One region of the Nonomuraea sp. NPDC050328 genome, then DNA from elsewhere that is predicted to be linked to it. Evidence: riboswitches for the same ligand, from Rfam matches in the RefSeq annotation. Region 1 holds a riboswitch; the other holds the start of a gene.
The links. Region 1 has a riboswitch for S-adenosylmethionine ahead of thrC (threonine synthase). Riboswitches for the same ligand answer to the same signal wherever they lie in the genome.
Positions count from the first base shown of each region.

Region 2: linked by a shared signal. The riboswitch ahead of ACIBG7_RS17810 (aminotransferase class V-fold PLP-dependent enzyme) and the one ahead of thrC (threonine synthase) in region 1 are both predicted to bind S-adenosylmethionine.

Region 1 is NZ_JBITIW010000010.1:16,138-30,753, forward strand. Features, by position in the region: gene ACIBG7_RS32015 (ABC transporter permease) at 1-20, shown strand, start outside; gene ACIBG7_RS32020 (ABC transporter permease) at 13-939, shown strand; gene ACIBG7_RS32025 (ABC transporter ATP-binding protein) at 952-1,980, shown strand; gene ACIBG7_RS32030 (dipeptide ABC transporter ATP-binding protein) at 1,970-2,989, shown strand; gene ACIBG7_RS32035 (lipid-transfer protein) at 3,049-4,233, opposite strand; gene ACIBG7_RS32040 (Zn-ribbon domain-containing OB-fold protein) at 4,230-4,595, opposite strand; gene ACIBG7_RS32045 (S8 family serine peptidase) at 4,627-5,769, opposite strand; gene ACIBG7_RS32050 (S-adenosyl-l-methionine hydroxide adenosyltransferase family protein) at 5,876-6,730, opposite strand; gene ACIBG7_RS32055 (DUF3263 domain-containing protein) at 6,772-7,062, shown strand; gene otsB (trehalose-phosphatase) at 7,078-7,881, shown strand; gene ACIBG7_RS32065 (hypothetical protein) at 7,892-8,434, shown strand; gene ACIBG7_RS32070 (MFS transporter) at 8,412-9,551, opposite strand; gene ACIBG7_RS32075 (trehalose-6-phosphate synthase) at 9,605-11,014, opposite strand; gene ACIBG7_RS32080 (RNA polymerase sigma factor) at 11,045-11,599, shown strand; SAM riboswitch class I at 11,684-11,823, shown strand; gene thrC (threonine synthase) at 11,837-13,063, shown strand; gene ACIBG7_RS32090 (MoaD/ThiS family protein) at 13,063-13,338, shown strand; gene ACIBG7_RS32095 (cold-shock protein) at 13,584-13,784, shown strand; gene groL (chaperonin GroEL) at 14,117-14,616, shown strand, end outside.
Region 2 is NZ_JBITIW010000004.1:326,156-340,771, forward strand. Features, by position in the region: gene folB (dihydroneopterin aldolase) at 1-61, shown strand, start outside; gene folK (2-amino-4-hydroxy-6-hydroxymethyldihydropteridine diphosphokinase) at 61-564, shown strand; gene ACIBG7_RS17780 (DUF3180 domain-containing protein) at 561-1,019, shown strand; partial or broken gene ACIBG7_RS17785 (alpha/beta fold hydrolase) at 947-1,258, shown strand; partial or broken gene ACIBG7_RS17790 (alpha/beta fold hydrolase) at 1,278-1,610, shown strand; gene ACIBG7_RS17795 (acyltransferase) at 1,567-2,670, opposite strand; gene ACIBG7_RS17800 (NADH-quinone oxidoreductase subunit D) at 2,667-3,824, opposite strand; gene ACIBG7_RS17805 (DoxX family protein) at 3,946-4,719, shown strand; gene ACIBG7_RS17810 (aminotransferase class V-fold PLP-dependent enzyme) at 5,286-6,584, opposite strand; SAM riboswitch class IV at 6,626-6,741, opposite strand; gene ACIBG7_RS17815 (TerC family protein) at 6,840-7,562, shown strand; gene ACIBG7_RS17820 (FAD-binding oxidoreductase) at 7,552-8,862, opposite strand; gene ACIBG7_RS17825 (cation:proton antiporter) at 8,896-10,062, opposite strand; gene ACIBG7_RS17830 (cation:proton antiporter regulatory subunit) at 10,063-10,545, opposite strand; gene ACIBG7_RS17835 (SAM-dependent methyltransferase) at 10,577-11,551, opposite strand; gene ACIBG7_RS17840 (chaplin family protein) at 11,714-11,935, shown strand; gene ACIBG7_RS17845 (DUF2520 domain-containing protein) at 12,223-13,113, shown strand; gene panC (pantoate--beta-alanine ligase) at 13,104-13,919, shown strand; gene panD (aspartate 1-decarboxylase) at 13,968-14,381, shown strand; gene ACIBG7_RS17860 (VTT domain-containing protein) at 14,308-14,616, opposite strand, start outside.

The DNA of each region.
Region 1 (14,616 bases):
CGAGGATCCGCTATGAGTAGCGTCGCGGCACCGCCTCAGGCAGGCGGCAAGCACCAGAAGAAGAAGCAGAACGACAAGCCGGCGAGCCTGTGGAGCGACGCGTGGTACGACCTGCGTCGTAAGCCGGCCTTCCTCATCGCGGCAGGTCTCATCGCGATCCTGCTGGTCATGGCGATCTGGCCCACCCTGTTCACCTCGATCGACCCGACCGACGCGCGCACCTGCGACCTGGCCTCGGCCCGGCAGTTGCCCAGCTCCGGTCACCCGTTCGGGCGCGACAACCTCGGCTGCGACGTCTTCGCCAACACCATCTACGCGGCTCGGTACTCGATCCTGATCGGGTTCAGCGCGACGGTGGCGGTGGCGGTCATCGGCGGCCTGCTCGGCATGATCGCGGCGTACTACAGCGGTGTCACCGACACCGTGTTCTCCCGCATCACCGAGATCTTCTTCGCCATCCCCGGCCTGCTCGGCGCGCTGCTGATCGCCTCGACCTTCCGGGAGAGCGGGGTCAACAGCATCGTGCTGGTCATCCTCGCGCTCTCCGTGCTCGGCTGGCCGATGACCTTCCGCATCATGCGGGCCGCGGTCATCACCGCCAAGCACCAGGACTTCGTCGTGGCGGCCAAGGCGCTGGGAGCCGGACCCTCGCGGGTCATGTTCCGGCACCTGCTGCCGAACGCGATCGCCCCGGTGATCGTCGTGGCGACGATCAACCTGGGCGGGTTCATCGCGGCGGAGGCGGCCCTGTCCTTCCTGGGCGTCGGCGTGCAGTCGCCGGACGTCTCGTGGGGTCTCATGATCGCGGACGCGCGGAGCCGATTCATCGACGCGCCGCTGCCGCTGATCTTCCCGGCCGTCTTCCTGAGCATCACGGTGCTCGCGTTCATCATGCTCGGCGACGCGGTCCGCGACGCGCTCGACCCGAAGCTGCGGTAGGGGGGTATGGCAGTGAAGAAGTCAACGCAGCTCTTGCCGGCCGAGGGAGGGCTCGGCAACGAGCCGCTGCTGGCGGTGGACAACCTGCACGTGGAGTTCCACACGCGTGCCGGGGTGGTCCGGGCCGTCAACGGCGTCAGCTACACGCTCCACCCGGGTGAGACGCTTGCCGTACTCGGTGAGTCGGGGTCGGGCAAGTCCGTGACCGCTCAGGCGATCATGGGCATCCTCGACATGCCGCCGGCGGTCATCCCGCACGGGGAGATCCGCTTCCGCGGCACCGACCTGCTGAAGCTCTCGGAGGACGCCCGCACCCAGGTGCGTGGCCAGCGGATCGCCATGATCTTCCAGGACGCGCTCTCCGCGCTCAACCCGGTGTTCACCGTGGGCTGGCAGATCAGCGAGATGTTCCGGGTGCACCGCGGCCTGAACAAGCGCGACGCCATGAAGAAGGCCGTCGAGCTGATGGACCGGGTGCGCATCCCGGCCGCCAAGCAGCGGGTGAACGACTACCCGCACCAGTTCTCCGGCGGCATGCGGCAGCGCATCATGATCGCGATGTCCATCGCGCTCGACCCCGAGGTCCTGATCGCCGACGAGCCGACCACGGCGCTCGACGTGACCGTCCAGGCCCAGATCATGGAGCTTCTCGCCGAGCTCCAGCGCGAGAGCAACATGGGCCTGATCCTGATCACCCACGACCTCGGCGTCGTCGCCGACGTCGCGGACAAGATCGCGGTCATGTACGGCGGGCGGATCGTGGAGAACGCCCCGGTGCACGAGATCTACAAGGCTCCCGCGCACCCGTACACCAAGGGCCTGCTGGAGTCGATCCCCCGGGTCGACCTCAAGGGCCAGGAGCTCTACGCGATCAAGGGCCTGCCGCCCAACCTGCTCGACATGCCGACCGGCTGCGCGTTCCACCCGCGGTGTCCCTACCGCCAGGACAACTGCGTGACCGACGTCCCCCCGCTCCACGAGATCAGCGGCGTGCGCAGCAGCGCCTGCCACTACTGGAGGGAGGTCCTCGATGGCTCCTGACAAGGGTGCTCCGATCCTCGAGGTCCGTGACCTGGTCAAGCACTTCCCGCTGACCCAGGGCATCGTCTTCAAGAAGCAGATCGGCGCCATCAAGGCGGTCGACGGCGTCTCCTTCGACCTGCACCGGGGCGAGACCCTGGGCATCGTGGGCGAGTCGGGCTGCGGCAAGTCCACGCTGGCGAAGGTGCTCATGGCACTGGAGCGGCCGACGTCCGGCACCGTCAAGATCGACGGCCAGGACATGGGCAAGGCCACCGGCTCCAAGCTCAAGCGCATGCGCCGCAACATCCAGATGGTGATGCAGGACCCGTACACCTCGCTGAACCCCCGGATGACCGTCGGTGACATCATCGGCGAGCCGTTCGACATCCACACCGAGGTGGCGCCCAAGGGCGACCGGCGCAGGAAGGTGCAGGAGCTGCTGGAGGTGGTCGGCCTCAACCCCGACCACATCAACCGCTACCCGCACCAGTTCTCCGGCGGTCAGCGGCAGCGCATCGGCATCGCCCGAGGCCTGGCGCTCCAGCCCGAGATCATCGTCTGCGACGAGCCGGTCTCCGCGCTCGACGTGTCGATCCAGGCGCAGGTCATCAACCTGCTGGAGCGGCTGCAGAACGAGTTCAACCTGGCCTACATCTTCATCGCCCACGACCTGTCGGTGGTCCGCCACATCTCCGACCGGGTCGGCGTGATGTACCTGGGCAAGATGGTGGAGCTCGGCAAGGACGTCGAGATCTACGACAAGCCCGCGCACCCGTACACGCAGGCGCTGCTGTCGGCCGTCCCGGTCCCCGACCCCGACGGCCGCGAGCAGCGGGAGCGGATCATCCTCCAGGGTGACCCGCCCTCGCCGGCCAACCCGCCGAGCGGCTGCCGCTTCCGCACCCGGTGCTGGAAGGCGCAGGACATCTGCGCCACGCAGGAGCCGCTCCTGCAGATCCGGCCGGGGACGGCGCACGAGAGCGCCTGCCACTTCGCCGAGACGCACGACGTGGTCCACGTCCACTGACGCCTCGCGCGCTCAGCCCGCCACGTGCCTCGTGGCGGGCTTTCGCGCTTCCAGGGGCCTCAGCGGACCGCGATGAGGGCCGAGCCGTGGCCGAACAGGCCCTGGTTGACCGCCAGGCCGGTGCGGGCGCCCTCGACCTGGCGGGCCCCGGCCTGGCCGCGCAGTTGCCAGGTGAGCTCGCAGAGCTGCGCGATGGCCTGGGCGGGGACCGCCTCGCCGAAGGAGGCCAGGCCGCCGGAGGGGTTGACCGGCTGCCGGCCGCCGAGCGCGGTGTGGCCCGAGCGCAGCAGGGCGCCGGCCTCGCCGGGGGCGCACAGGCCGATCTCCTCGGTCCAGTCGAGTTCGAGCGCGGTGGACAGGTCGTAGACCTCGGCCAGCGACAGGTCCTGGGGGCCGAGGCCGGCCTCCTCGTAGGCGGCGTGGGCGATGGCCTCGCGGAAGGGGCGCGGCGGCGGTGGTACGGCGAGCGCGGAGTCGGTGGCGAAGGCGGGCAGGTCGAGGAAGGTGTTGGGGAAGTCCGGCGTGATCGTGGAGACGGCGGCCAGCCGTACGGGCCGGGTGTGGCCCAGGCGGCGGGCGTAGGACTCCGAGGCGAGCACGACGGCTGCGCCGCCGTCGGAGGTGGCGCAGATGTCCATCAGACGCAGCGGGTCGGCGACCATCGGGGAGGCGAGCACCTCCTCGGGCGTGACCGTCTTGCGGTAGCGGGCGTTGGGGTTGAGCGAACCGGCCAAGGCGTTCTTGACCTTGACCGCGGCGAACTCGGCGGGCGTGGAGCCGTGCACGGCCATCCGGCGGCGCGCGTAGAGGCCGAAGTACACCGGGTTGGAGGCGCCCAGCAGGCGGAAGCGCAGCCAGTCGGGGTCGTCGGGGCGCTCGCCGCCGACCGGCTTGAAGAAGCCCTTGGGCGCGGCGTCGGCCCCGACGACGAGGGCCACGTCGCACAGGCCGGCCAGGATGCGGGTGCGGGCGACGTCGACGGCCTGGGCGCCGGAGGCGCACGCGGCGTAGCAGGTGGCGATGCGGGCGCCGCTCCAGCCCATGGCCTGGGCGAAGGTGGCTCCGGCGACGAAGCCGGGGTAGCCGTTGCGCACGGTGGCCGCGCCGACCACGTACTGCACGTCGGTCCAGGCCAGGCCGGCCTCGCGCAACGCCGCCCGCGCCGCGGCCACGCCGTACTCGGTGAAGGGGCGGCCCTGCTTGCCCCACGGGTGCAGGCCCGCGCCCAGCACGACGACGCTCACGCGCGCCACATCCAGCGCTCGCCGGAGCTGGTCAGCTCCAGCTCCATGCCCACCCGCAACTGCTCGGCGGTGAGCCCCTCGACCTGGCCGAGCACCACGAGGCGTTCCGTCTCCAGCTCGACCGCGGCCACGGTGATCGGCACGTACGGCTCGGCCGCCTCGTAGGGCGGGGGCGGCGGGTAGCAGGAGTTGGTGTAGGACCAGACCCGCCCGCGTCGCGACAGCCGCGTCTCGACCAGCTCCTCGCCGGCGCAGTGCGGGTTGGGGCAGAAGCCGCTCCTGGGCGGGAAACAGACGGTACGGCAGGCCGTGCACCGGGTGCCGACCAGGTAGGTCAGCCCGTCCTTGACGGTGAACCACATGCGCCGAGTATCACACAAGCGCTTGCTTGAGTCACCGCCGCGCGATCACCCGGATCGACATGGCCGTCACGAGCAGCACCATCGCCAGGATGGTCACGTACCGCGAGATCGGCGCCCGGGGCTGGGGCGCGGCGAAGGCGTCGAGCGAGGCGCCCTCCGGCGACTCACGGGCCAGCAGCGCGGCCGCCTTGAGCGCCCGGTGGGCGTCGGCCAGCCCGTGGCCGAGCGAGCGGCTGTGGCCTGAGCCGGGCCGGCGGCGCGTGCCGTACTCCAGCGCGCGGCGCACCTGCGCGGGGGCGAGGCCGGGGTAGCGCGCCCGGATCAGCGCCGCGACCCCGGCCACCATGGCGGCGGCCGGGCTGGTCCCGTCGCCGATGACGTAGGACGCCGAGCCGTCCGCGCCGACGATCTCGGTGCCCGGCGCGACCACCGACAGGTAGTCCTGGCGGTTGGAGAAACCGGCCGCGCGCAGGTCACGGTCGACCGCCCCGACGGCGATCACGCCGGGGTAGGCGGCGGGGTAGTTGCGCCGGTTGGTGCTCGCGCCGTCGTTGCCCGAGGAGGCGACCAGCACCGAGCCCTTGGCCAGCGCGTACCGCACCGCCTCGGCCTCGGCGGGCGAGCCCTTCCAGGTGCCGCTGCCGCCGCCGAGCGACATGCTGATCACGTCCGCGCCGGAGTCGGCGGCGTACCGGATGCCGCGGGCGAGCGCGGTGTCGGAGACGGGCGCGGTGGACGGCGCGCAGCCGGCGCACCGGCGTTGCAGCTCGCGCAGCGGGTCGTCGTTCTCCAGCGTGACGCGGATGGAGAGCACCTCGGCCTCGGGCGCCACGCCCAGCACGCCGCGCCGGTTCTCCTTGCCGTGCCCGCGCCCGGCGATCAGGCTGGCCATGGCGGTGCCGTGGTGGCCCCAGCGGGCCTGGGGCCGGCGGCGGGCGCCGGTCAGGTCGGGGCCCTCGACCACCGCGCCGCGCAGGTCGGGGTGACGGCCGTCGACGCCGGTGTCGAGCACGGCGACCAGGGCCCCGCCGCCCCTGGTCACCCGCCAGGCCTCCGGCAGGTTGAGCGCGGTGATCTGCCACTGCTTGGCGCGCACCGTCGCGGCCACGTCGTCGCTCGTTCCCGCCGGCAGGAGCAGGAGTGGCACGAGGAGCAAAGGGGGGAGGGGGGACACGTCGGTGAATTCTGGCAGGCCCCACCGGAGATTTCGGTAAGCACGACGATACGCGGGGTAATGTCCGGTGTGGCAACAACCGGAGTTACGGCTGTGCCGCAAGCGCTCAGAGCGGCGCGAGCTTCACCCGCGCGCCGGGCGGCAGGCCGAGCCGCTGCGCGGCGTCGCCGCAGTTGACCGCGATGGCGATCAGCCCGGCGGAGTCGGCGAAGGCGACCAGCTCGCCCGGCGCGACCGCCGAGTAGGTCTCGCGGAAGGGCATCGCGAGCTGCCGCCGCCCCAGCCGGACGTCGAGCGTGTCGCCGACGCGCACGCCCAGCGAGCGCAGGTCCCCCTCGGCGATGGACAGTTGCGTGTTGCCGTAACGGTCGACCGAGACGACCTCGCCCTCCACCGAGCCCTCGCGCAGCAGCGAGGTGGGCGAGGGCAGCGAGACCAGCCGGTTGATCGGGAGCTCGGGGCCGACCTCGGCCAGCTTGCGCCCGCCGGACAGGTGGGCGGCCACCGGCGCGAAGACGTCGCGGCCCGGGAAGGTGGGCGAGGTGGGCCGCAGGAAGAACTCGTCGTTCACGATCTCGTGCGCCGCGCTCGGGCCGCCGCAGGCGTGGATCGCCCACGACAGCAGGCCGTTGTCGGGGCCGATGAGGATCCGGCCGCCCGCCTCCACCGCGACCGCCCGCCGGGCGCCGCCCGCGCCGGGGTCGACCGCGGCGATGTGCACACCCTCGGGGAGGTAGGGCAGCGTCTGGGCCAGGACGGCCGCGCCACGCCGTACGTCTCCCGAAGGGATGAGGTGGCAGAGGTCGATGATGCGGGCCTCGGGCACGATCTTGAGGATCACGCCATGACAAGCCGCCACGTAGCCATCCTCAAGCCCGTAGTCGGTGAGAAGTGTGATGACAGGGGCCACAACAGGTGACTGTACGTCCCGCAAACGCCGGTGAACACCCACGTTCGGCACATTACGATGGCGACGGGCCGCGGTGACGAGAGGAGGAGATCATGGACACTGCACCGGTCAGCGGTGACAGTGCTGCCGAAAGACCCCTCACGGACCGGGACAAGGAACTGCTGGCCTTCGAGCGGCACTGGTTCCGGCACGCCGGGGCCAAGGAGCACGCCATCAAGGAGGCCTTCGCGATCTCGGCGACCCGCTACTACCAGCTCCTCAGCGAGCTGATCGACCGTCCTGAGGCTCTGGAGCACGATCCCATGCTGGTCAAGCGGCTGCGCAGGCTGCGGGCCACCAGGCAGCGCGACCGGGCGGCCCGCCGTCTCGGCCTGCGCCCCTGATGCCATGATGGGGTGATGCTTCCCACCGCGCGCACCGAGGCAGGCCGGGCCGGGATCGAGGCCCTCGTCCGCGATCCGGGCGGGGCCCTGATCGGACTCGACTTCGACGGCACGCTGGCGCCGATCGTCTCCGACCCGGCCCAGGCCCACGCCCATCCCGGCGCGGCAGGCGCGCTCGGCGCGCTGGCCGGCCAGGTGGGCACCATCGTGGTCATCACCGGCCGGCCGGTCGCCCACGTGCTGACCGAGCTGCCCGTCCCCGGCCTCGTCGTGCTCGGCCACTACGGCGCCGAGCGCTGGGAGGCCGGCGAGCTGTCGGCGCCGCCGCCGCATCCCGGGGTGGAGCGCGCCCGGGCCGAGCTCGGCCGGCTGGAACTGCCCGAGGGCGCGACGGTCGAGGACAAGGGCCGATCGGTGGCCGTGCACACCCGCCGCGCGGCCGATCCGGCGGGCGCCTTCGACGCGCTTCGCGCCCCGCTGGACGAGCTCGCCCGCGAGACCGGCCTGGTCGTCGAGCCGGGCCGTTTCGTGCTGGAGCTGCGGCCGCCGGGCATGGACAAGGGCCGGGCGCTGCTCGACTTCGCCGCCGAGCGTGGCGCGCGCTCGGTCTGGTTCGCCGGGGACGACCTGGGCGACCTGGCCGCCTTCGCCGCGGTGGACAAGCTGCGCGCCGGCGGGGTGCCCGGCGTGACCGTGGCCAGCTCCTCGGATGAGGTGGGCGAGCTGGCGGCGCGGGCCGACCTCGTCGTCCCAGGTCCGGACGGGGTGGTCGCGGCCCTTCAAGAGCTCGCCAACCGGCTCGCAAGCGATCACGGCTAGCGTCTGCGTCATGCTGACATCCTTGGTGGTGACCGCCTCCCTCCTCCTGGCCGGCGCGCCCGCCCAGAGCACCGCGACCAAGTCGTTCACCTACCGCGGCATGACCCTCCAGATCCCCAAGACCTGGAAGGTCGGCAAAGCCGACGCCTGGGGCGTGCACATCAAGACCGGCGGCTGCGACCGCACCGCCGCCGAGTGCCGCGGCTTCTACGTCCTCGGCCCGAAGGGCGTCGCCACGGCGCGTGAGGGCAACCCCTACGACACCGAGCAGCGCTTCCACCCGGGCACCGGCGTCTCGCTGTGCACGCCGGACAAGCGCTACTACGAGGGCTACCCGGGCAAGCTGGTCACCAGCGGGCTGCGGCAGGTCGGCCCGGGACACAAGGCCTACTACCGGGTCTGGCTCATCCGCTGCATGACCATGAAGTACAAGCCGACCGACACCTACTTCCAGGAGCGGGTCTGGTACCTGCCCAAGTCGAAGATCCTCGTCTTCGACGCCTGGGGGACCAACCGCCTCGGCGCGATCCTCAAGGCCGCGGCCTGGCGCTGAGCACGCCCGCCACCGCGAGGCCGATCAGGACCGGCACCATCAGGAAGGCGTTGACGGTGCCGTAACCGTCGGCGAGGGCGCCGAGCACCAGCGGCCCGGCGCCCACCGCGACGCTGGCCCAGATCGAGCCGATCGCCGAGGCCCGGTCGGGCCGGCCGCCGGAGTTGGCGATCACGCCGGACAGCGCGAGCGGGAAGTGCAGCGCGATGCCCAGCCCGCACACCACGACGCCGGTCAGCGAGAGCACCGGGTTGGTGCTGAGCCAGAACAGCACCCAGCCGGCCCCGGTGACCGCGAGCGCGCCGACCAGCAGGGTGGTCGTCGTCAGCCGCAGCGCCAGGCGGGCGCCGACGAACCGGCCGGCGGCCAGGCCCGCGGCGAGGGCGGTGACGGTGATCGCGGCGCGTTCCGGCGTCAGGCCGGTGCGGGTGGTGACCAGCACCGCGGCCCACAGGTTGAAGGTGAACTCCAGCGCCACGCAGCAGAACAGCACCGCCCCGGCGGCGTAGAACTTCCACCCGAACCGGCCGCGGTGCTGCCGGTGCTCGCCCTGGTGGTCCTCCTCGGGGATCCAGTACCTGCCCAGCGTCAGCGCGAGCACGAGCGTGCACGCCGGGGTGAGCAGCAGCGCCGCGCGCCAGCCGGCCGCGCTCTGCGCCGCCGCGCTCAGCAGGAAGGGCGCGAAGAGCGCGATCGTCGCGCCGACCGCGTTGGCCTCGCTGATCGCCGCCGGGCCCGCCGGGCCGTGGTGGTCGCTCAGCGCGGCCATCGAGGCGTACAGGGTCAGCGTGCCGAAGCCGCTGGCCAGGCCGTAGCCCAGCAGGGTGGCCGGCAGCGCGGTCGTCGCCACCACCAGCAGCACGCCCGCGTTGACGCCGGCCAGGCCGATCCAGGTCGTCGCGCGCCTGCCGTACTTCCTGACCAGGTACGGCAGAGCAAGCCCCGCGGCGATGCCGCAGAGCGCCATCGAGGTGCCGTGCAGGCCGGCGACGGTCTGCGAGACCCGCTGGTCCTTCTGCAGCAGTGGCAGGGCCGCGCTGAGGCCGTACAGGTAGGTGGCGAAGGTGCCGAGCTGGAGGTAGATGAGCCAGGTCGGGCGATCTCTCGTCAGGCGCATCGCGGCCGTTGTCACGCGGGGACCCCCAGGGTGTCGGGCAGGGTCAAAGCGTACTAAAGGGCATTCAACTGGGCGGCCAGCCACCTTTCCGGGGGCAGCGCGGTGGCCTTGGCCCGCAGCCGCAGGGCTCGCCGTACCCGCTCCTGCTCGTCCATGATCAGCGCGGCGTGCAGCGCGCGGGCGGTCTCGCCGACGTCGAAGGGGTTGACCACCAGCGCGTCCTCGCCCAGCTCGGCGGCGGCGCCGGCCTCGCGGGAGAGCACGAGCGCGCAGCGGTCGGACAGCACCGGCCCCTCCTTGGCGACCAGGTTCATGCCGTCGCGCACCGGGTTGACCAGGAGCACGTCGGCCAGGCGGTAGGCGGCCAGGCTGCGCGGGTAGTCGTCGTCGACGTTGAGGATGAGCGGGTCCCAGTCCTCCGTGGCGTACTCGTCCTCGATCTCCTTGGCGCAGCGCTGCACCGCGGCGGTGTACTCGCGGTACTCGGGCAGGTCGTGCCGGCTCGGGTAGGCGAAGGCCAGGTGCACCACCCGGCCGTGCCACTCGGGATGGGCGGCGAGGAACTCGCGGTAGGCCATCAGGCCGCGCACGATGTTCTTCGACAGCTCGGTGCGGTCGATCCGCACGATCAGCCGCCGCCCGCCGGTCTGCTCCCGTAATGCCGCGACATGGGACTCGACGTCGGGCTCGCAGGCGCGGGCCCACAGCGCGTCGCCGTCCACCCCCAGGCTGTGGACGCCGATGCGGGTGGTGCGCCCGTCATGGGTGACCGCTTCGGCGGAGACCTCCGCGCCGAGCAGGTGGCGGCAGCAGTCCATGAACGCGCGCGCCCAGCGCTCGGTCAGGAAGCCGGCGTGGTCGGCGCCCAGGATGCCCTCCAGCACCTCGCGCCCCACCTCGTCGGGCAGCAGCGAGAAGTACTCGGGCGGCGCCCACGGCGTGTGGCTGAAGTGCGCGATGCGCAGATCGGGCCGCTCGGCGCGGAGCATCGCCGGGGTGAGGGTGAGGTGGTAGTCCTGGACCATCACCCGCGCCTCGTGCGCCGCCTCCTCGGCCAGGGCCAGCGCGAAGGCGCCGTTGTAGTCGCGGTAGGACTCCCACTCGCGCTCGAAGCGGGTGCCGAAGTGCGGGCTGGTCGGGATGTCGTAGAGCAGGTGGTTGACGAACCAGAGCGTGGAGTTGGCAACCGCGTTGTAAGCCCGGTGAAAGGTGGCTGGGGGAATATCCAGCATGCGCAACGGACCGGTGTCGTACCCCGCGTGGTCGAGCCGGCCGCCGGGGGCCTGCCGTACCGCGCCGCGGTCGCCGTCGGACAGCGCGGCACAGACCCAGAGCACGTCCTTGGCCACCCCCGACAGGCCCGAGACCAGCCCGCCGCCGCCGCGTTTCATCGTCAGGACGCCGTCGGCGTCGACCGTGAAGGAGACCGGCCCCCGGTTGGAGGCCACCAGGACGCTGTTCATGAAAACCCTCCCCGCTCTTAGGATCTCTCTATGGCGCTTGATGAGCTAACCGAGGAACTGGCCCGATCCGCAGCGGGCGGCGATCACCGTGCGCTCGGTGAGCTGCTCAAGCGGATCGAGCCCGATGTGTTGCGGCACTGCGCCCGGATCTTGCCCTACCACCAGGATGCCGAGGAAGCCTGCCAGGACACGCTGCTGGCCGTGGCGCGAAACATCGGCCGGTTCGAGGGGCGGGCCCGCTTCAGCACGTGGCTGCACATCGTGACGGCCAACTGCGCGCGCACCACCTACCGCTCGCTCAAGCGGCGCGCGGCCGAGCAGACCTCCGACGAACTGCCCACCCAGCGGCCCGACGTGCGCCGGGTGAGCGTGATCGCCGGCTCGCGGCTCGACCTGCTCGACGCGATGGAGGCGCTGGAGGCCGACAAGCCGGACCTGGCGCAGGCTCTGGTGTTGCGCGACATCGTCCAGCTCGACTACAACGAGGTGGCCGAACAGCTCGGCATCCCGCTCGGCACCGCCAAGTCGCGCATCCACCAGGCGCGCAAGTACGTGCAGGCGGCACTGGGCGAGGACTACCGCTGAGACGGCCTGTCTCGACTGGCGAGACGCTGAGTTGTCAGCGTCGCCAGTCCAGGTAGAGTGCTGCGCAGAAACACAACTTCATATTGCTCATCCAGAGGGGTGGAGGGACCGGCCCTGCGAAGCCCCGGCAACCCTCCCGGTTCGTGCTCGTGACGTGACGAGGCCGACCGGGACAGGTGCCAATTCCGGCCCGTGACCAAGGTGGTCGCGGGCGAAGATGAGGGAAGGCCTCGCTTCATGTCGCTCGACTTCGGCCCTGCTGTCGCGCTCTCCTGCCGCGAATGCGGCACGCGCTACGACCTCGGTCCCCACTTCGCCTGTCTCGAGTGTTTCGGGCCGCTCGAGGTGGCCTACGACTTCGGTACGGTGACCCGCTCGGACATCGAGTCCGGTCCCGACAACATCTGGCGCTACCGGCGGCTCCTCCCGGTCCCCGTGGACGTGACCGAGAAGCGCAACATGAACCCCGGCTGGACCAAGCTGGTCCGCGCCGAGGGGCTCGGCAAGTCGCTCGGTCTCAAGTCCCTGCACATCAAGGACGACTCCGGCAACCCCACCCACTCCTTCAAGGACCGGGTGGTCGCGATCGCCGTCGAGGCGGCCCGCACCTTCGGTTTCCACACCCTGTCGTGCTCCTCCACCGGCAACCTGGCCGGCGCGGTCACCGCCGCGGCCGCCCGCGCCGGGCTGGAGGCCTGCGTCTTCATCCCCGCCGACCTGGAGCAGGCGAAGATCGCCATGGCCCGGGTGTTCGGCGGCAAGCTGATCGGCATCGAGGGCACCTACGACGAGGTCAACCGCTTCTGCTCGGAGCTGATCGGCGACCCGGCCGGCGAGAAGTGGGGCTTCGTCAACGTCAACCTGCGGCCCTACTACGCCGAGGGATCCAAGACGCTGGCCTACGAGATCGCGGAGCAGCTCGGCTGGCGGCTGCCGGACCAGATCGTCATCCCGGTGGCCTCCGGCTCGCAGCTCACGAAGATCGACAAGGGCTTCAAGGAGCTCGTCGCGCTCGGCCTCGTCGAGGAGAAGCCGTACAAGATCTTCGCGGCCCAGGCGACCGGGTGCTCGCCGGTGGCGGCGGCCTACAAGGCCGGGCACGACGTGGTCCAGCCGGTGAAGCCGGACACGATCGCCAAGTCGCTGGCGATCGGCAACCCGGCCGACGGCCCCTACGTGCTCGACATCGCCCGCCGGACCGGCGGCGCGGTGGAGGACGTCACCGACGCCGAGATCGTCTCGGCGATCCACCTGCTGGCCTCGACCGAGGGCATCTTCGCCGAGACGGCGGGCGGGGTCACCGTGGGAGTGCTGCGCAAGCTCGTGGCGGCCGGGAAGCTCGACCCCGAGCTGGACACGGTGGTGCTCAACACCGGCGACGGCCTCAAGACCCTCGACGTGGTCACGGCCGAGCCGTCCGCGGTGATCAAGCCCTCGCTCGACGCGTTTAGGAAGGTTATCTGATGAGTGTTTCGGTGCGGATTCCGACAATTCTGCGCACATACACGGGCGGAAGTGCAGATGTGCGCGGGGAGGGCGCGACGCTTCGCGAGGTGCTCCAGAAGCTCGACGCCGACTTCCCGGGTATCGGCGCGCGAATTCTGGATGAATCGGGCAAGATTCGCCGTTTTGTCAATGTCTATGTCGGGGAAGAGGACGTCCGTTTCTCCGAGGGCCTTGACACCGCGACGCCCGAAGGCGCGCAGATCTCGATCATCCCGGCGGTCGCGGGCGGCTGATCCGGCCCCTTCCGTACGACGCACCCCCTGGGCCCTCGCCCGGGGGGTGTTCGTATCTGCAGGGACATTTCAAACTTAAAGGAAATGTAGCGCTAAGCAGTTTTGTGCTTGACTCTGTTCCCCAATGCCACCTCACAGGTATGGTCGAGTGCGGTCGACTGGCTGGAAATCCCCTTAAGTCAGGAAGACTGCGGATCTTGCGAGAGGAATGGGCGAGGTCCGGAGCCCAGTTAGAGGAGTCGGAAGTGGCGCAGGGCACCGTCAAGTGGTTCAACGCGGACAAGGGCTACGGCTTCATCGCGGTAGACGGTGGTAAGGATGTCTTCGTCCATTACTCAGCGATCATGATGGACGGCTATCGGTCTCTCGAGCAGGGCCAGCGGGTCGAGTTCGAGATCACGCAGGGACAGAAGGGGCCGCAGGCCGAATCTGTCCGAGCGGTCTGACACACACACCTGGCCGGTGGTTCGTACGGCAACGCAGTCCGTGCGAACCGCCCACGAACGCGCGTGGCCGGGTCCGTTCCGGACCCGGCCCGAGCCCCGGCCTCCGGCGACCCGTCCCAGGTGAGGCACCCTCATGAGCAGCCGACTCATGGCGTCGGCTTGCACTCGACCGGGTAGAGTGCTAAACAGTTCGTTGGCACTCTCGATAGCAGAGTGCCAATGATGGATCGAGGCGATGGGGCCTGCCGCAGGGAGATGCAGGCCTATATGCCGTCGCGGGCTTCGGCTCGATCCCTTATGCAAACCACCCTGCATCTGGGAGGTCCAGCCTTATGGCAGCCAAGATGATCGCGTTTGACGAGGACGCCCGGCGCGGTCTCGAGCGCGGTATGAACCAGCTCGCCGACGCCGTCAAGGTGACCCTCGGCCCGAAGGGCCGCAACGTCGTTCTGGAGAAGAAGTGGGGCGCCCCCACGATCACCAACGACGGTGTGTCCATCGCCAAGGAGATCGAGCTCGAGGACCCGTACGAGAAGATCGGTGCGGAGCTCGTCAAGGAAGTCGCCAAGAAGACCGACGACGTCGCGGGTGACGGCACCACCACCGCCACCGTGCTCGCCCAGGCGCTGGTGCGCGAGGGCCTGCGCAACGTTGCCGCCGGCGCCAACCCGATGGCCCTGAAGAAGGGCATCGAGGCCGCCGTCGAGCGCGTCAGCGAGGAGCTCTCCAAGCTGGCCAAGGACGTGGAGACCAAGGAGCAGATCGCTTCGACCGCCTCCATCTCCGCCGCCGACCCCGAGATCGGCGCGCTCATCGCCGAGGCGATGGACAA
Region 2 (14,616 bases), on a different contig from region 1:
GGCCGCGCCCATCCCCTTGCCCTTCGACGATGTGATCGTGACGATCCGGCGGAGCCGCTGATGAAAGCCGTCCTCGCACTCGGCAGCAACCTGGGCCGCCGCTTCGAGACCCTCCAGGGCGCGGTCGACGCGCTCTTCGACGCGCCGGGCCTCGACTACGTCGCGGTCTCGCCGGTCTACGAGACCGACCCGGTCGGTGGGCCGGAGGCGCAGCGCCCCTACCTCAACGCCATCGTGCTGGCCGACACCAAGGTCGACGCCTACACGTTGCTCGAACGCGCCCAGAGCATCGAGAACGCCTTCGGGCGGGAGCGGGCCGAGCGCTGGGGGCCGCGCACCCTCGACGTCGACCTGATCGCCGTGGCCGACCTCGCCTACGACACCCCGGAGCTGATCCTGCCGCACCCGCGGGCGCACGAGCGGGCGTTCGTGCTGACGCCGTGGGCCCAGGTCGACCCCGACGGCGAGCTGCCCGGTCACGGGCGCATCAGCGACCTGCTGGCGGGGCTCGACCAGACGGGGGTACGGCTCCGCCCCGACCTGCGACTCCAGGGGCCGGCTTGAAGCCCACCAGACCCGCACCGCTCGTCGGCCTCCTGGTGGTCGTCGCGCTGGTGACGTTGCTGCTGGTCCGGCAGTTCTACTCCGATCTGCCGCTGGTGCCCTGGACCGCGATCCCGACGGTGGTGCTGCTGGCCATCGGCGAGTTCGTGACCGGCGCCAACACCAAGGCGCGCATCGCCCGCAAGCCCGACACCAAGCCGGTGGAGCCGCTGGCCGTCGCCCGGCTGGCGGCGCTGGCCAAGGCCTCGGCCTACGCCGGTGCGGTGTTCGCCGGGATCTTCGGCGGGTTCGCGCTGCACACCGTCGGGCTTCTGATGCAGGACACGCCGCGCCGGGAGTTCTTCGTCACGACCGGCTCCTTCGTGGCGTGCGTGCTGCTCGTGTGCGCCGCGCTCTACCTGGAGTACTGCTGCCGCGTGCCCAAGCAGCCCGGCGAGGAACGGGAGCAGGCCTGAGCACCAAGGGTCTGGCCTGGACGGAGCGGGCCGGGGCGGCGCCTGCCGTCCTGCTGCTGCACGGGCTGGCCGGGCACGCGGGTGAGTGGGACGCGGTGCTGAGCGGGCTGGGTCATCGGTCGGTGGCGCTCGACCAGCGCGGCCACGGAGCCAGCGAGCGGCGCCCGGCCGACCTGTCGCACGAGGCGCGGGTGGCCGACGTCATCGCGGTCCTCGACGAGCTGGGGCTGGAGCGGGTGGTGCTGGCCGGTCCCCTTCCCGGACCGGGCGGCGGCGGTGGAGTTCCTAGGCGCGGGTTGGGCCGACGGCCTGGCGAGCACCCCGGAGGGCCTGGTGCCGCGCTTCGACCCGGACGTGATGGTCGCGATGATCGCCGAGCACTGCCGCCGCGACTACTGGGCCGAGTGGGCGCGGGTCCGCTGCCCGGTCACGCTCGTGCTCGGCCAGAACGGCATCATCCCGGCCGAGGACGTCGCGCGCATGGGGATCGAGCCGCACGTCGTCGCCGGAGCGGGCCACGACGTCCACCTGGACGCGCCGGAGGCGGTCAGGTCTTCGCTGGTACGGCTGTGCGCCGCCGTCGCCGGGTGAACAGCGCGATCACCGGCACCGTGCAGATCAGCGGCCCGAGGATGGCGATGGGCCGCTCCAGCCACCAGTACAGGTCGGGCGGCACGTCCCGGCCGATCTGCCCGAACAGCCACCACGAGATGCCCAGCGCGATCGCCATGCCGGTGGTGTGGAAGAGGAAGAGCGGCAGCGCGTAGCGGTTGATCGTCTCGTTGACCTTCTTCCACCGCGGCCGGGCCAGCAGCCGTTCCATGGTCGGCCGCAGCACCTCGACCAGCCCGATCTGGAACATCAGCAACGCCACGATGACGAAGGTGGGCGGGGCCATGTTCGACCACTTGTCGCCGGGCACGCCGACCATCGAGCCGGGGTAGATGCCCGAGTAGACCAGCCCGAACAGCGCGAACAACCCGGTCCAGAGCACCGCGTAGTCGTAGCGCCTGGGCAGGTCGACGACGCGCTGGTAGAAGAATCCGGCCTGGTGCGCCAGCCCCCACACGATGATCATGTTCAGCCAGCCGACCCACTCGACCCCGTAGCGGAGCCGGATCACGTCGACCACCAGCGCCGCGCCGCCCAGCCAGACGAGGGTGAGCACGTCGTAGCGCTTGTGCAGCCAGATCGACACCGGCAGCAGGGCGATGAGCACCAGGTAGACCGCCATGAACCAGAGCGGGCTGAGGATGAGCAGCACCACGCGGCCCATCCACTCCACGTCGAAGACCAGCGTGATCACCACGCCGATCGCCACCCAGACCGCCGAGAGCACGAGAGCGGGTACGGCCAGCGCCTGGATCCGCCGCAGGACGAAGGAGCCGATGCCGACGCCCCTCGCGTGCGCCCGCTCCCACGACAGCAGGTGGACGTGCCCGCCCACGTAGAAGAAGAGCGGCAGCACCTGCAGCAGCCAGGTGAGGATCCACAGGCCCGAGGTGAAGCCGAGCGGGCTGGTCGGCATCGGCCCGTCGGGCTCCCACTCCAGGATGGTGAAGGCCCAGTGCCAGACCACGACCACGATGAGGCTGAGGGCGCGGAGCCAGTCGACGTAGGGGTCGCGTTGGGTGGTGGTGGGGGAGCTCACTTGTCGATGTCACCCACGACGAAGAACATCGAGCCGAGGATGGCGACCATGTCGGCGACCAGATGGCCGGGCAACATCTCGCGCAGCACCTGGATGTTGTTGTAGGAGGCCGCGCGCAGCTTCATCCGCCACGGGGTCTTGTCGCCCTTGGAGACCAGGTAGTAGCCGTTGATGCCCAGCGGGTTCTCCGTCCAGGCGTAGGTGTGGCCCTCCGGCACCTTCAGCACCTTGGGCAGGCGCTGGTTCACCGGGCCTGGCGGCAGGTCGCGCATCCGCTCCACGCAGCGCTCGGCCAGGTCGAGGGAGACCTGGAGCTGCTCGAAGAGCACCTCGAAGCGGGCGTGGCAGTCACCGGCCGTGCGGGTCACCACCTTGACCGGGAGTTCGGGGTAGGCGAGGTACGGCTGGTCGCGGCGCAGGTCGAAGTCAACGCCCGAGGCGCGGGCGATCGGGCCGCTCACGCCGTACTGCATGATCTGCTCGCGGCTCAGCACGCCGACGCCCCGGGTGCGGGCCAGGAAGATCTCGTTGCCGAGGATGAGGTTCTCGATGTCGGGGACGCGCCGCCGTACCTCGGTGAGGGTCTCGGACACCCGGTCGAGCCAGCCGAGCGGGAGGTCCTCCTTCAGCCCGCCGACGCGGTTGAACATGTAGTGCATGCGACCGCCGGAGATCTCCTCCATCACCGCCTGGAGCCGCTCGCGCTCGTTGAAGGCGTAGAAGATCGGGGTGATCGCGCCCAGTTCGAGCGGGTAGGAGCCGAGGAACATCAGGTGCGACAACATCCGGTTGAGCTCGGCCAGCAGGGTGCGGGCCCAGACCGCGCGGATCGGCACCTCCATGCCGAGCAGGCGCTCGGCGGCGAGCACCACGCCGAGCTCGTTGGCGAAACCGGACAGCCAGTCGTGCCGGTTGGCCAGCATGATGATCTGGCGGTAGTCGCGCACCTCGAACAGCTTCTCGGCGCCGCGGTGCATGTAGCCGATGATCGGCTCGCAGCCGGAGATGCGCTCGCCGTCGAGGGTCAGCCGCAGCCGCAACACGCCGTGGGTGGACGGGTGCTGGGGGCCGATGTTGAGGACCATGTCCTCGGTGGCCAGCTCCTTGCCCACCTCGGCGGCGCCTGCCCCGATGCCGACCACCCGTTCTGTCATAAGCCCCATGCTGCCACCCAGCCCGGGGGTCTTCCAGCACAGGCCTCGGTCAAGGAACGGCAATAACCCGCATTTCGGGTGTAGCGAGGGGGAGGAATGTCTTGATTGGGGGGATTCAGGGATGAAGAAGGTTCCAGTAGACATCGCAGCGCTGATCGCACGGATCGTGCTCGGCGTGATCTTCGTGGCGCACGGCTGGCAGAAATGGCAGAACGGCATCGACGCCACGACCCAGATGTTCACCCAGGCCGGAGTGCCCCAGCCCCAGCTCGCCGCCACGTTCACCATGGTCGCGGAACTGGTCGGCGGCGCTCTGCTGATCCTCGGGCTGTTCGTGCGGGTGGCGGCGCTTCTGCTGCTGGCCGTCACGATCGGGGCGATGATCTTCGTGCACTTCCGTAACGGGATCTTCATCGCCGACAACGGGTGGGAGCTCGTGGGGGCCCTGGGGGCGGGATGCCTCATGCTCATGGCCACCGGGGGTGGGCGGCTTGGGCTTGACGGGCTCTACCTGGCTCTGCGGCGGCGCAACAAGGCGCGGGACGCCGCCCAGGAGGAGTTGTCCACGGCTCGTCAGGCGCGGGAGGACGCCGAGCGCAAGGCCGCCGAGGCCCGCACCGAGGCCGCGGAGGCCGAGGCGGCCCGAGCCGCCGACCGCGAGGCCCGGCGTGACGCCGTCCAGGAGTCGACCGGGGCCACCCGGGACGTCGCCCGGGACGCCGCCGACGACGCCCGTGACTCCGCCCGCGACGCCCGCCACTCCGCGGCGTCGGCCCAGGCCGCCGAGGAAACCCGCCCCAACACCGTGCCCCAACAGGCCCACGGCCTCTCCGAGGCGGACCGCAGGGACATCGACGCCTTGCTCGCCGACGAAAAGCGCCGAGGCGAATCCTGACCCACCCAATAGCGGGCGGGCCGCACCGGGTCCTGAGGCCGGGGTGGCCGGGCCGCGGTGGCCGGGCTGCGGTGGCCGGGCTGCGGTGGCCGGGCTGGCCGGGCCGGGGATGCCGAGGTGCCGGGCCGGGGTGGTCGGGTTGGCCGGGCCGGGGTGGCCGAGGTGCCGGGCCGGGGTGGCCGAGGTACCCCGGCTTAGGGATGCCGGGTGGCCGAGGTGGCCGGGCTAGGGATGCCGGGGTGGTCGGGGTGGTCAGGGTGGTCGGGGTGGCCGGAGGGGCCGGGGTGAGGAGGCCGGGGTCGCCGCAGCCCGGGGGCCAGGCGGACCCACCGCCCGGCCCACGCCGCCACCCGATACGGCGAGGACCCCGTGCGGTGGCCGCCCGTCCACCGATGCGGCGAGGACCCCGTGCGGTGGCCGCCCGTCCACCGATGCGGCGAGGACCCCGTGGGGTCGCCGCCCGTCCACCGATGCGGCGAGCACCCTGTACGGCGGCCACCGGTCCACCGATGCGGCGAGAACCCCGGACAAGGGCCACCGAGGCGGCGAGGATCCCGCGTGGGGGGTCAGCGGGTGGTGAGGTTGTGGAGGGCGGTGAGGAGGCGGTCGATGTGCTCGTCGGTGGTGCCCAGGCCGATGGAGGCGCGGACGGCTGAGGCGGTGCCGTCCTCACAGCCACCGTCCGCAGTCCCCAGCAGGTGCCGCACGAAGGGATGCGCGCAGAACTTCCCGTCCCGCACCCCGATCCCGTACTCGGCCGACAGAACCTCGGCCACCTCCCGAGCGGTGAACCCGTCGACCACGAACGACACGATCCCCACCCGAGGGTGGTCAGCCCCCCACAGGGAAAGCTCCCGCACCCCGGAAAGGCCCGCGATCCCGGCCCGGAGCCGCCCGATCAGCCGCTCCTCCTCCCGCACGAGCGCCGTCCACCCGGTGGCGGAGAGCGCGTCACAGGCGGCGGCCAGCGCGATGGCGCCGAGCACGTTCGGGGTGCCGGCCTCGTGCCGGGGCTCGGGGTCGTCGTGCCACTCGATCTCGTCGTTGACCGCCCGCACAGCGCCGCCGCCCTTGAGGTACGGCTCGCCCGCCGCCAGCCAGTCCCGCCGCCCGATCAGCACCCCGGCCCCGAAGGGCGCGTAGAGCTTGTGCCCGGAGAAGGCGACGTAGTCGAGGTCGAGCGCGGTGATGTTGAGCCGCCGGTGCGGCACGAGCTGGGCGGCGTCGACGAGGATGCGCGCCCCGTGCCGGTGGGCGATGTGCGCCAGGGCCGCGATCGGCCAGAGTTCGCCGGTGACGTTGGAGGCTGCGGTGACGACCAGCAGCTTGGGGCCGTCGATCCCGGCGAGGGTCTCGTCCACGGCGCGTACGGCCTCGCCGGGGAAGGCGGGCGGCGCCAGCCGTACGACATCGGTCCAGGGGAGCAGCGAGGCGTGGTGCTCGGTGTCGAAGACGACCACGGTGGTGCCTTCGGGCAGGCAGCCGGCCAGCAGGTTGGTGGAGTCGGTGGTGTTCCGGGTGAAGATCACCGCGTCGTCGGGGCGGGCGCCGGCGAAGGCCCGCACGGTGTGCCGCGCCTGCTCGTAGCGGGCGGTGGTGAGCTGGGAGGCGTAGCCGGCGCCGCGGTGGACGCTGGAGTAGGCCGGCAGGGCGGCGGTCACGGCCGCGCTGACCGGCTCCAGACAGGGCGCGCTGGCGGCGTAGTCGAGGTTGGCGTAACCCACCAGCCGGCCGCCCTTGACCGGAACCTCCAGGTCGGCACCCAGGACCGCGGGCAACTCACGCGCGCCGGACTCGCCGGGCGAGGCGGCGGGGGAGGTGGTGCTCTGGGCGGGGACAGAGCTGAAGATGCTGAGCGTGGACACGGCGAACTCCTTCGAGGCCATGGGCCCCGATCCGTCCGTGGAGCCCGCGCTTGCCCGCCACACCTCGTGACGGACCAGGTCCTCACCCGGGGCACCCCGCCGCGGACGCGAGGGTTGCCGGCCAGCAAGCCGGGGCTGTGCGCTGGCACTCATGACCTTCGTCGGAACTATAACCGACACAGGGGCGGAAACCGCAAGTCGCGAACTTTCTCGAGTCGACGATCGTTGTGTGCAGATTGAGCAAGGAGGTACAGAATGCTGGACTGGGTGACCAACCCAGAGATCTGGATCGGGTTTCTCACCCTGGTCGCACTCGAGATCGTGCTGGGCATTGACAACATCATCTTCATCTCGATCATCGCCGGGAAGCTCCCGCCCGAGCAGCGCGACCGTGCTCGGGTGCTGGGTCTCGCCGCCGCGTTGATCAGCCGCCTGGTGCTGCTGCTCGCCCTGTCGTGGGTGATCAGGCTGACCGAACCGCTCTTCACCGTGCTGGGTCAGGAGATATCCGGACGAGATCTGATCCTCATTCTCGGCGGTCTGTTCCTGCTGGCCAAGAGCGTGCTGGAGATCGGCCACAGCATGGAGCTCAAGGACGGCGAGGGGGGCACCAAGCGCAAGGTCACCTCGTTCGCCTCGGCGATCATCCAGATCATGATCCTGGACATCGTCTTCTCGCTGGACTCGGTCATCACCGCGGTCGGCATGGTCGACGAGCTGGGCGTGATGATCGCCGCGGTCATCGTCTCGGTGATCGTGATGCTCTTCGCCAGCGGCCCGATCAGCCGTTTCGTGGACCGGCACCCGAGCATCAAGATGCTGGCGCTGTCCTTCCTCGTGCTGATCGGCGTCGTGCTGCTCGCCGAGGGCTTCGAGCAGCACATCAGCAAGGGTTACATCTACTTCGCGATGGCCTTCTCCCTGGTCGTGGAGATGCTGAACATCCGGATGCGGAGCAGGCACCGGGCTAAGCAGTAAGGGTCCGCTCGCCGCCGAACAGGCCCGCCGGGTCGAGGCGTCTCTTCGTCTCGGCCAGGCGCGCGCCGTACTCCGGGGTGAACGCCCGCGCGATCTGGTCGAGCCCGGCGGCGAAGTTGAACGGCGTGTAGCCGGTCGCGGCGGCGCCGAGTCCGGCCGAGAAGCGGCCGCCGAAGTCCTGCACGGCGGCGGCGACGTCCGGCCCGGGCGCGAGGCTGACCGCCTCGGCCACGAACTCGCCCTGGGCGTAGGCCAGCCCGGGGTCGAGCTGCGGCGCGCCGCCGATGTGCCGCACCAGCCACAGCAGGTACGGCTCGGCATCCCGGGGCGAGATGCCGGCGAGGTAGTCGATCGCTTCGTCGCTGAGCCCGGCCAGCATCTCCGCGCGCAACATGAACGGCAGCGGATCGGTCGGGTCGGCGGTGATCTCGTCGATCCGGTTCGAGGGCATCGGCCCGGTGAGGTCCATGACGAGTCCCGGCAGCGCCCGCAGCGGCGCGAGCAGCTCGTCCATGCCCGAGTGGTCGGGTCCGGGGTGGCACAGGCAGATCCGGGCGACCGACTGGCCGCGCATCGGCGGCGGCACGAAGGGCGCGTCCGGCACGTGCAGCACACCCACCGCGGAGGTCAGCTCGCGCGGCACGGTGGCCACCCAGTCGCGGTAGGCGAGGAGGACGTCCCTGGCCAGGTCGGCCGGCCACATCATGGACCCGGCGTAGAGCTGCGCGGCCGGGAACAGCCGGGTGCGCAGCGCGGTGACCACGCCCAGGTTGGGCCCGAAGCCGCGCAGCGCGGCCATCAGCCCGGGGTCGCGCTGGTCGTCGACCCAGCGGATCTCGCCGTCGGCGGTGACGAGCTGGAGTTCGACGATGGCCTGCGCGGCCAGGCCGAAGGGCCGGGCCAGGAAGCCCAGGCCGCCGCCGAGGCTGTAGCCGACGACGCCGACGTCGCTGGTGCTGCCCACCAGGGGCGCCAGGCCGTGCGGGTGGGCGGCGTCGATGACCGCCTTCCACTTGGCGCCGGGGCCGACCAGGGCGGTGTCGCCGTCGATGGCGACGGTGTCCATGCCGGAGGTGACGAGGAGCAGGTCGTCTTCGGTGGCGGGGCGCAGCGCGCCGTGCCCGGTGGCCTGCACGCGCACGCGCAGTCCGCGCTGGGCGGCGAAGACGACCGCCTCGGCGACCTGCTCGGCGGTCTCGGCGACCGCCACGTAGGCGGGCCGGTGCACGATGGCGGCGTTCCACGCCGCGCAGAGACCCGGATACTCAGAGTCACCGTGCTGGAGTAGGCGAAGTGGCATGCCTCGAGTGTCGAGGCATGCCCGCACCGTCCGCTAGCTGGGAGAACTACGTAGGAGCCGGGTCAGCAGCGGCTCCACCAGCCGGGCGGCCAGCGGTCCGAAGGCGGCCAGCACGAGGACGTAGGTCGCCGCCAGCGGGCCGAGATCGGGGTGGACCCCGGCGGCCACCGCCAGTCCGGCGATGACGATGTTGAACTCGCCGCGCGGGATCAGCCCGATGCCGGCTCTGACCCGGCCGGCCCGGCCCACGCCGGCCCGTCTGGCCGCCCAGGCGCCGGTCCCGAGCTTGGTCAGCATGCTGATCACCGCGAGCAGGATGGCCAGCCCCGCCACCGGCGGGATCTTCGTCGGATCGGTCTGCAGGCCGAAGAAGACGAAGAAGACCGCGGCGAACAGGTCGCGCAGCGGCGCGAGCAGGGCCCGCGCCTCGTGCGCGAGCTCACCGGACAGCGCGATGCCGACGAGGAAGGCGCCGACCGCCGCCGAGACCTGGAGCTGTTGCGCGAGCCCCGCGACCAGCAGCGCCAGGCCGAGCACCTTGAGCAGCAGCACCTCGGCGTTGGGGCTGCTCACGAAGGCCTCGATGAAGCGCCCGAACTTGAGCGAGATGATCAGCACGCCGGTCACCGTCAGCAGCGCGACGCCGACCGAGACCGCGCCCGCCACCACCCCGACGCCGGCCAGCAGCGCGGTCAGCACGGGCAGGTAGACGGCCATGGTCAGGTCCTCGAAGACCAGCAGGCTGAGCACGACCGGGGTCTCGCGGTTGCCGATCCAGCCGAGGTCGGACAGCACCTTGGCGGTGATGCCGGAGGAGGTCATGTAGGTCACGCCGCCGAGCGCGACCGCGGCCACCGGGCCCCAGCCGAGCAGCAGCGCGGCGATCACGCCGGGGGCGGCGTTGAGCACGAGGTCGACGACTCCGGCCAGGGCGTTGCCGCGCAGGCTGGAGACGAGTTCGTTGGCGTTGTACTCCAGCCCCAGGGTGAGGAGCAGGAGCACGACGCCGATCTCGGCCACGATCGAGACGAAGTCCGTGCTGGTGGCCAGGGGGAGGATGCCGCCCTTGCCGAAGGCGAGTCCCGCGACGAGGTAGAGGGGAATGGGGGAGATGCCGAATCGAAGAGCCAGCGCGCCGAGCACGCCGAGCGCGAGGATGATGGCACCGAGTTCGAGAAAGACGATCGCGGTGTGGTGCACTTAGCCTTCCGTCAGGATGTCGGCGACGGCGGCGGTGTTCTCCTCGTCGCCCACCACCACGGCGATGTCGCCGTCGGCGAACACGAAGTCGGGGCCCGGGCTGGTGTGCACCTGCCCGCGCCGCACCACCGCCACCACCGAGGCGCCGGTGCGGGTCCGGATCCGCGCCTCACCGAGGGTTCGTCCCGCGTACGGCGAGCCCGCCGGAATGGGCAACTGCAGGCTGACGAGCCCTTCGATCTCGCGGTGGAGGTCGTTGAGCCGCTGCACGATGCGCGGGGCGCCGAGCAGCTCGACGAGCGCGTCGGCCTCGTCGTCGTTGAGCTGGATCGCCTCGCAGGCCCGGTCGGGGTCCTCGCGCGAGTAGACGATCAGGTCACGGCGACCGGAACGGTGCGACACGACGGCGATGCGCCGGCCCGACTGGGTGTTGAACTCGTGTTTCAGCCCTATGCCGGGCAGGGCTGTCTGCTCGATCTCCACCCTTTTACCGTATCGGGGGACCTGCGTGGTTTCATCTCCGCTGGGTCAACCACCCGAATGCGCCCAGCCCGTGCGGATCGATGAGCTCCGCCTCCTCGCCGGCCGCCGACAGGGCTCGCACGTAGCCGCGCGGATCGTGGTGGGCGAGGTCGATCGGGGGGCGGGTGCCCGTGATGCCCAGCTCTCGCAGGATCTCGCGCTGTGTGGACAACTCTGTGGATATCGCGCCCGCTTCGGTCCCGGCCGCGGCGCAGGCGTCGAGGGCGACGTGGGCGGTGATGTCGCAGGTCCCGTCGGGTATGGGGGCGACGAGGCGGCCGTCGCGGTAGCCGGCGAGTGATCCACAGGGCGGCCGGTTATCCACAGGGTGTGCATAATCGATGGCGATCGCCTGACCCCTGGCCAGCCGTACCAGCACGGCCGCCCAGGCGGCGTCGCGGGTGCGGCCGATCTCGGCGCGCGCGCCCACCCGGGTGAGCGGCCACCAGCGGTCGAGCCAGGCGCGGTCGGCGGGTGCCGGCGGGTCGCCGAGGCGTTCCTCACCGGTGTCCGGGTCGACCAGGACCAGCCGTGGGCCGTCGGGGGTGAGTTCGACGACGTCGAGCGGGATGTTGTCGAGCCATTCGTTGGCGATCGCGAGGCCGGTCATCGCAGGGGGCAGGTCGTGCCGCCAGCGGATCTCCTCGGGCAGGCCGTCGGGGCGCGGGGAGAGGTCGACCGCGGTGACCCGCAGGCGTTCGCGCAGGCCGCCGGGTGCGGCGTCGAGCACCCGGCGGGCCAGCCGGCCCTCACCGGCGCCGATGTCCACCAGGTCGAGCACGGCCGGCGAGCCCAGGTCGCGATCGAGCCGTTCCAGGAGCGTCAGGATCGCGCGGGCGAAGGTGTTGGCCGCGCTGACCGAGGTCCGGAAGTGGCTGGACGGGCGCTCGCGCAGGTAGAAACCGGCCTGGCCGTCGAGATCGCCGTAGAGTGCGCGCTCCATCGCCGCCCGCCAGGTGAGCCACATGCCATGACTATCTCATGACACGCGGAGTGCTGAGATGGCTACGCGTGGTGATCGCTTTGCGCTAGCGTTACTCGCTGTTACCGGATGGTCGCCCGGCCCGGCCCCCAGCGGGCGCGGTCACACCCGGTGTGGTCCACAGCAGATCCGACGAAAGGAGCCCCCGTGCTCAAGAAGACCGCCGTCGTCGCCGGAGTCCTGGCCCTCATGGCCGTCGCCGCCCCCGCGGGCGCCGACACCACGAGTGGGGACAGCGGCATCCTGTCCGGCAACCAGATCTTCGCCCCGATCACCGCGCCCATCAACGTCTGCGGGAACGCGGTCGGGCTGTTCGGCGTCGCCATCGCCGGCTGCCAGGGCGGCGCCCACGCTCACGTGCACCACTGATACCCCCTGCATCCCTGGCACCACTGGCACCACTGACGGGCGCCGAAGACCCGGCCGGTCATGGACCGGCCGGGCGCACCTCCACGGGTAGCACATCGTCAAACGCGGACGCCGGTTCCAACCCGGAACCCGGGGTCCGCTCACATGCGATGGATCCACTTCCCCTCGTTCGATATTCGATTAGGGGGTGCGATGTTTGTATGCCCTTGTCGGATTTGTCGCTACCTCAACATGCGGCAAAACCCCAGTCACGGCCGATGGACCCGGGGCCGGTTACCCTGGTCGGCATGGAGGCTGGGGATCGGCCGGGTCGACTGTCGGTCGGCGTGCTCGGCACGGGGAAAGTCGGTTCGGCGCTCGGCGCGGCGCTCGCGACCGCCGGGCACCGGGTGGTCGCCGCGAGCGGGGTCTCCGACCGTGCGCACCGATGGGCCGCCGAGCGGCTGGGGGTCGAGCCGGTCCAGCCTGACCAGGTCGTCCGTGCCGCCGACCTGGTGTTGCTGACCGTTCCCGACGACGCGCTGCCCGACCTGGTGGCCGGGCTCGCCGCGACCGGGGCGGACCTGCACGGCAAGATGCTCGTCCACACCAGCGGCGCCTACGGCCTGTCGGTGCTGGAGCCGGCCACCCGTCGCGGCGCGCTGCCGCTGGCCCTGCACCCCGTGATGACCTTCACCGGCCGGGACGACGACCTGACCCGGATCACCGGCGCCTCCTTCGGCGTCACCGCCCCCGACGTCCTGCGGCCGATCGCCGAGGCCCTGGTCATCGAGATGGGCGGCGAGCCGGTCTGGATCGACGACGCCGACCGCGCGCTCTACCACGCGGCCCTGGCCGGGGCGGCCAACCACATGGTCACCCTGATCGCCGAGTCCTCCGAGCTGCTGACCAGGATCGGCGTGGACAACCCGGGCCGCATGCTCGGCCCGCTGCTCGGCGCCGCGCTCGACAACGTCCTGCGGATGGGCATCGGCGCGCTGACCGGCCCGGTCGTGCGCGGCGACGCCGGCACCGTGCGCAAGCACGTGGACGCGCTCATCCTCGCCGCACCCGAGGCGGCCGACGCCTACATCGCGCTCGCTAGGCTCACCGCCGACCGGGCGCTGGCGGCCGGCCTGCTCAAGCCCGAAGCCGCCGAGCGCCTCCTGGACGCGCTGGGAGGCAACATATGGACGTAGCACGCACCGGGGCCGAGCTCCGCGAACTGCTCAAGGGCGGCAGGGTCGCGCTGGTGCCGACGATGGGCGCGCTGCACGAGGGCCACCGCTCGCTGATGCGTCTGGCCCGCGAGCGCGCCGACCAGGTCGTCGTCAGCATCTTCGTCAACCCCCTGCAGTTCGGCCCGAACGAGGACTTCGGCCGCTATCCGCGCACCTTCGACCAGGACCTCGAGGTCTGCGCCGCCGAGGGCGTCGCGGCGGTCTTCGCCCCCTCGGTCGAGGAAATGTACCCGCCGGGCCGCCAGGTCAGCGTCTCGGCGGGGCCGATGGCCACCGTCTTCGAGGGCGAGGTGCGTCCCGGCCACTTCGACGGCGTGCTGACCGTCGTGCTCAAGCTGTTCAACCTGGTGCGTCCCGACGTCGCCGTCTTCGGGCAGAAGGACGCGCAGCAGCTCGCGATGATCCGGCGCATGGTCGCCGACCTCGACGTGCCGGTCGAGATCGTCGGCGCGCCCACGCTGCGCGAGCCCGACGGGCTGGCGTTGTCCAGCCGCAACCGCTACCTGTCGGCCGAGGAGCGGCAGCGGGCGCTGGCCATCTCCCGCGCGTTGCGCGCCGGGGAGATGGAGCGGGCGCCGTCGGCGGTGCTGGCGGCGGCGCGAGCCGTACTCGACGAGGAGGGTCTGGTCCCCGACTACCTCGCGCTGGTGGATCCGGCGACGTTTACCCAGGTGGACGACCGCTACTACGGGCCGGCGGTGCTGGCGGTGGCGGTCAAGATCGGGACTACCCGATTGCTCGATAACGTTCTGCTTGAGCTGTAATCGGCGCGCAAGCCCAAAAGGTCGCGCGGCCAGGCGAAAGGTGAACGAATGCTCAGGACGATGCTGTCCGCCAAGATCCACCGGGCCACGGTGACGCAGGCGGATCTGCATTACGTGGGGTCCCTCACCATCGATGAGGACCTCATGGACGCCGCGGGTCTCCTCCCGGGCGAGCAGGTGCACGTGGTGGACATCGACAACGGCAACCGGCTGGTGACCTACGCGATCACGGGTCCGCGCGGCTCGGGCGTCATCGGCATCAACGGCGCGGCGGCCCGGCTGGTCTCGCCCGGCGATCTTGTGATCATCATCGCCTACGGCCAGATGGAGGACGCCGAGGCCCGCGTCTTCGAGCCGAGGATCGTGCACGTCGACCGCGGCAACCGCATCATCGAGCTGGGCTCCGATCCGGCCGCGGCGGTCGAGGGGACCGTGCGCGGCGACGAGGTGTACGCGCACTGAGCACGAGCGCGCCGATGAGAAGCACGGCCAGGACCGGGCCGACGACGCCGAGCGCGTCGCTCCACGTCCGGTAGGCGGCGGCCTGGGTGTAGCCGAGGGTGACCACGGCGCCCGCCCAGGCCACCGCGCTGGGCACCACCGCCAGCGCGAAGGTCCGGTACGGCATGCCGCCCGCGGCCGAGATCCGCGGCACGAGGGTCCGCCCGGCCGAGCTCCAGTGCCCGACGGCGACCGC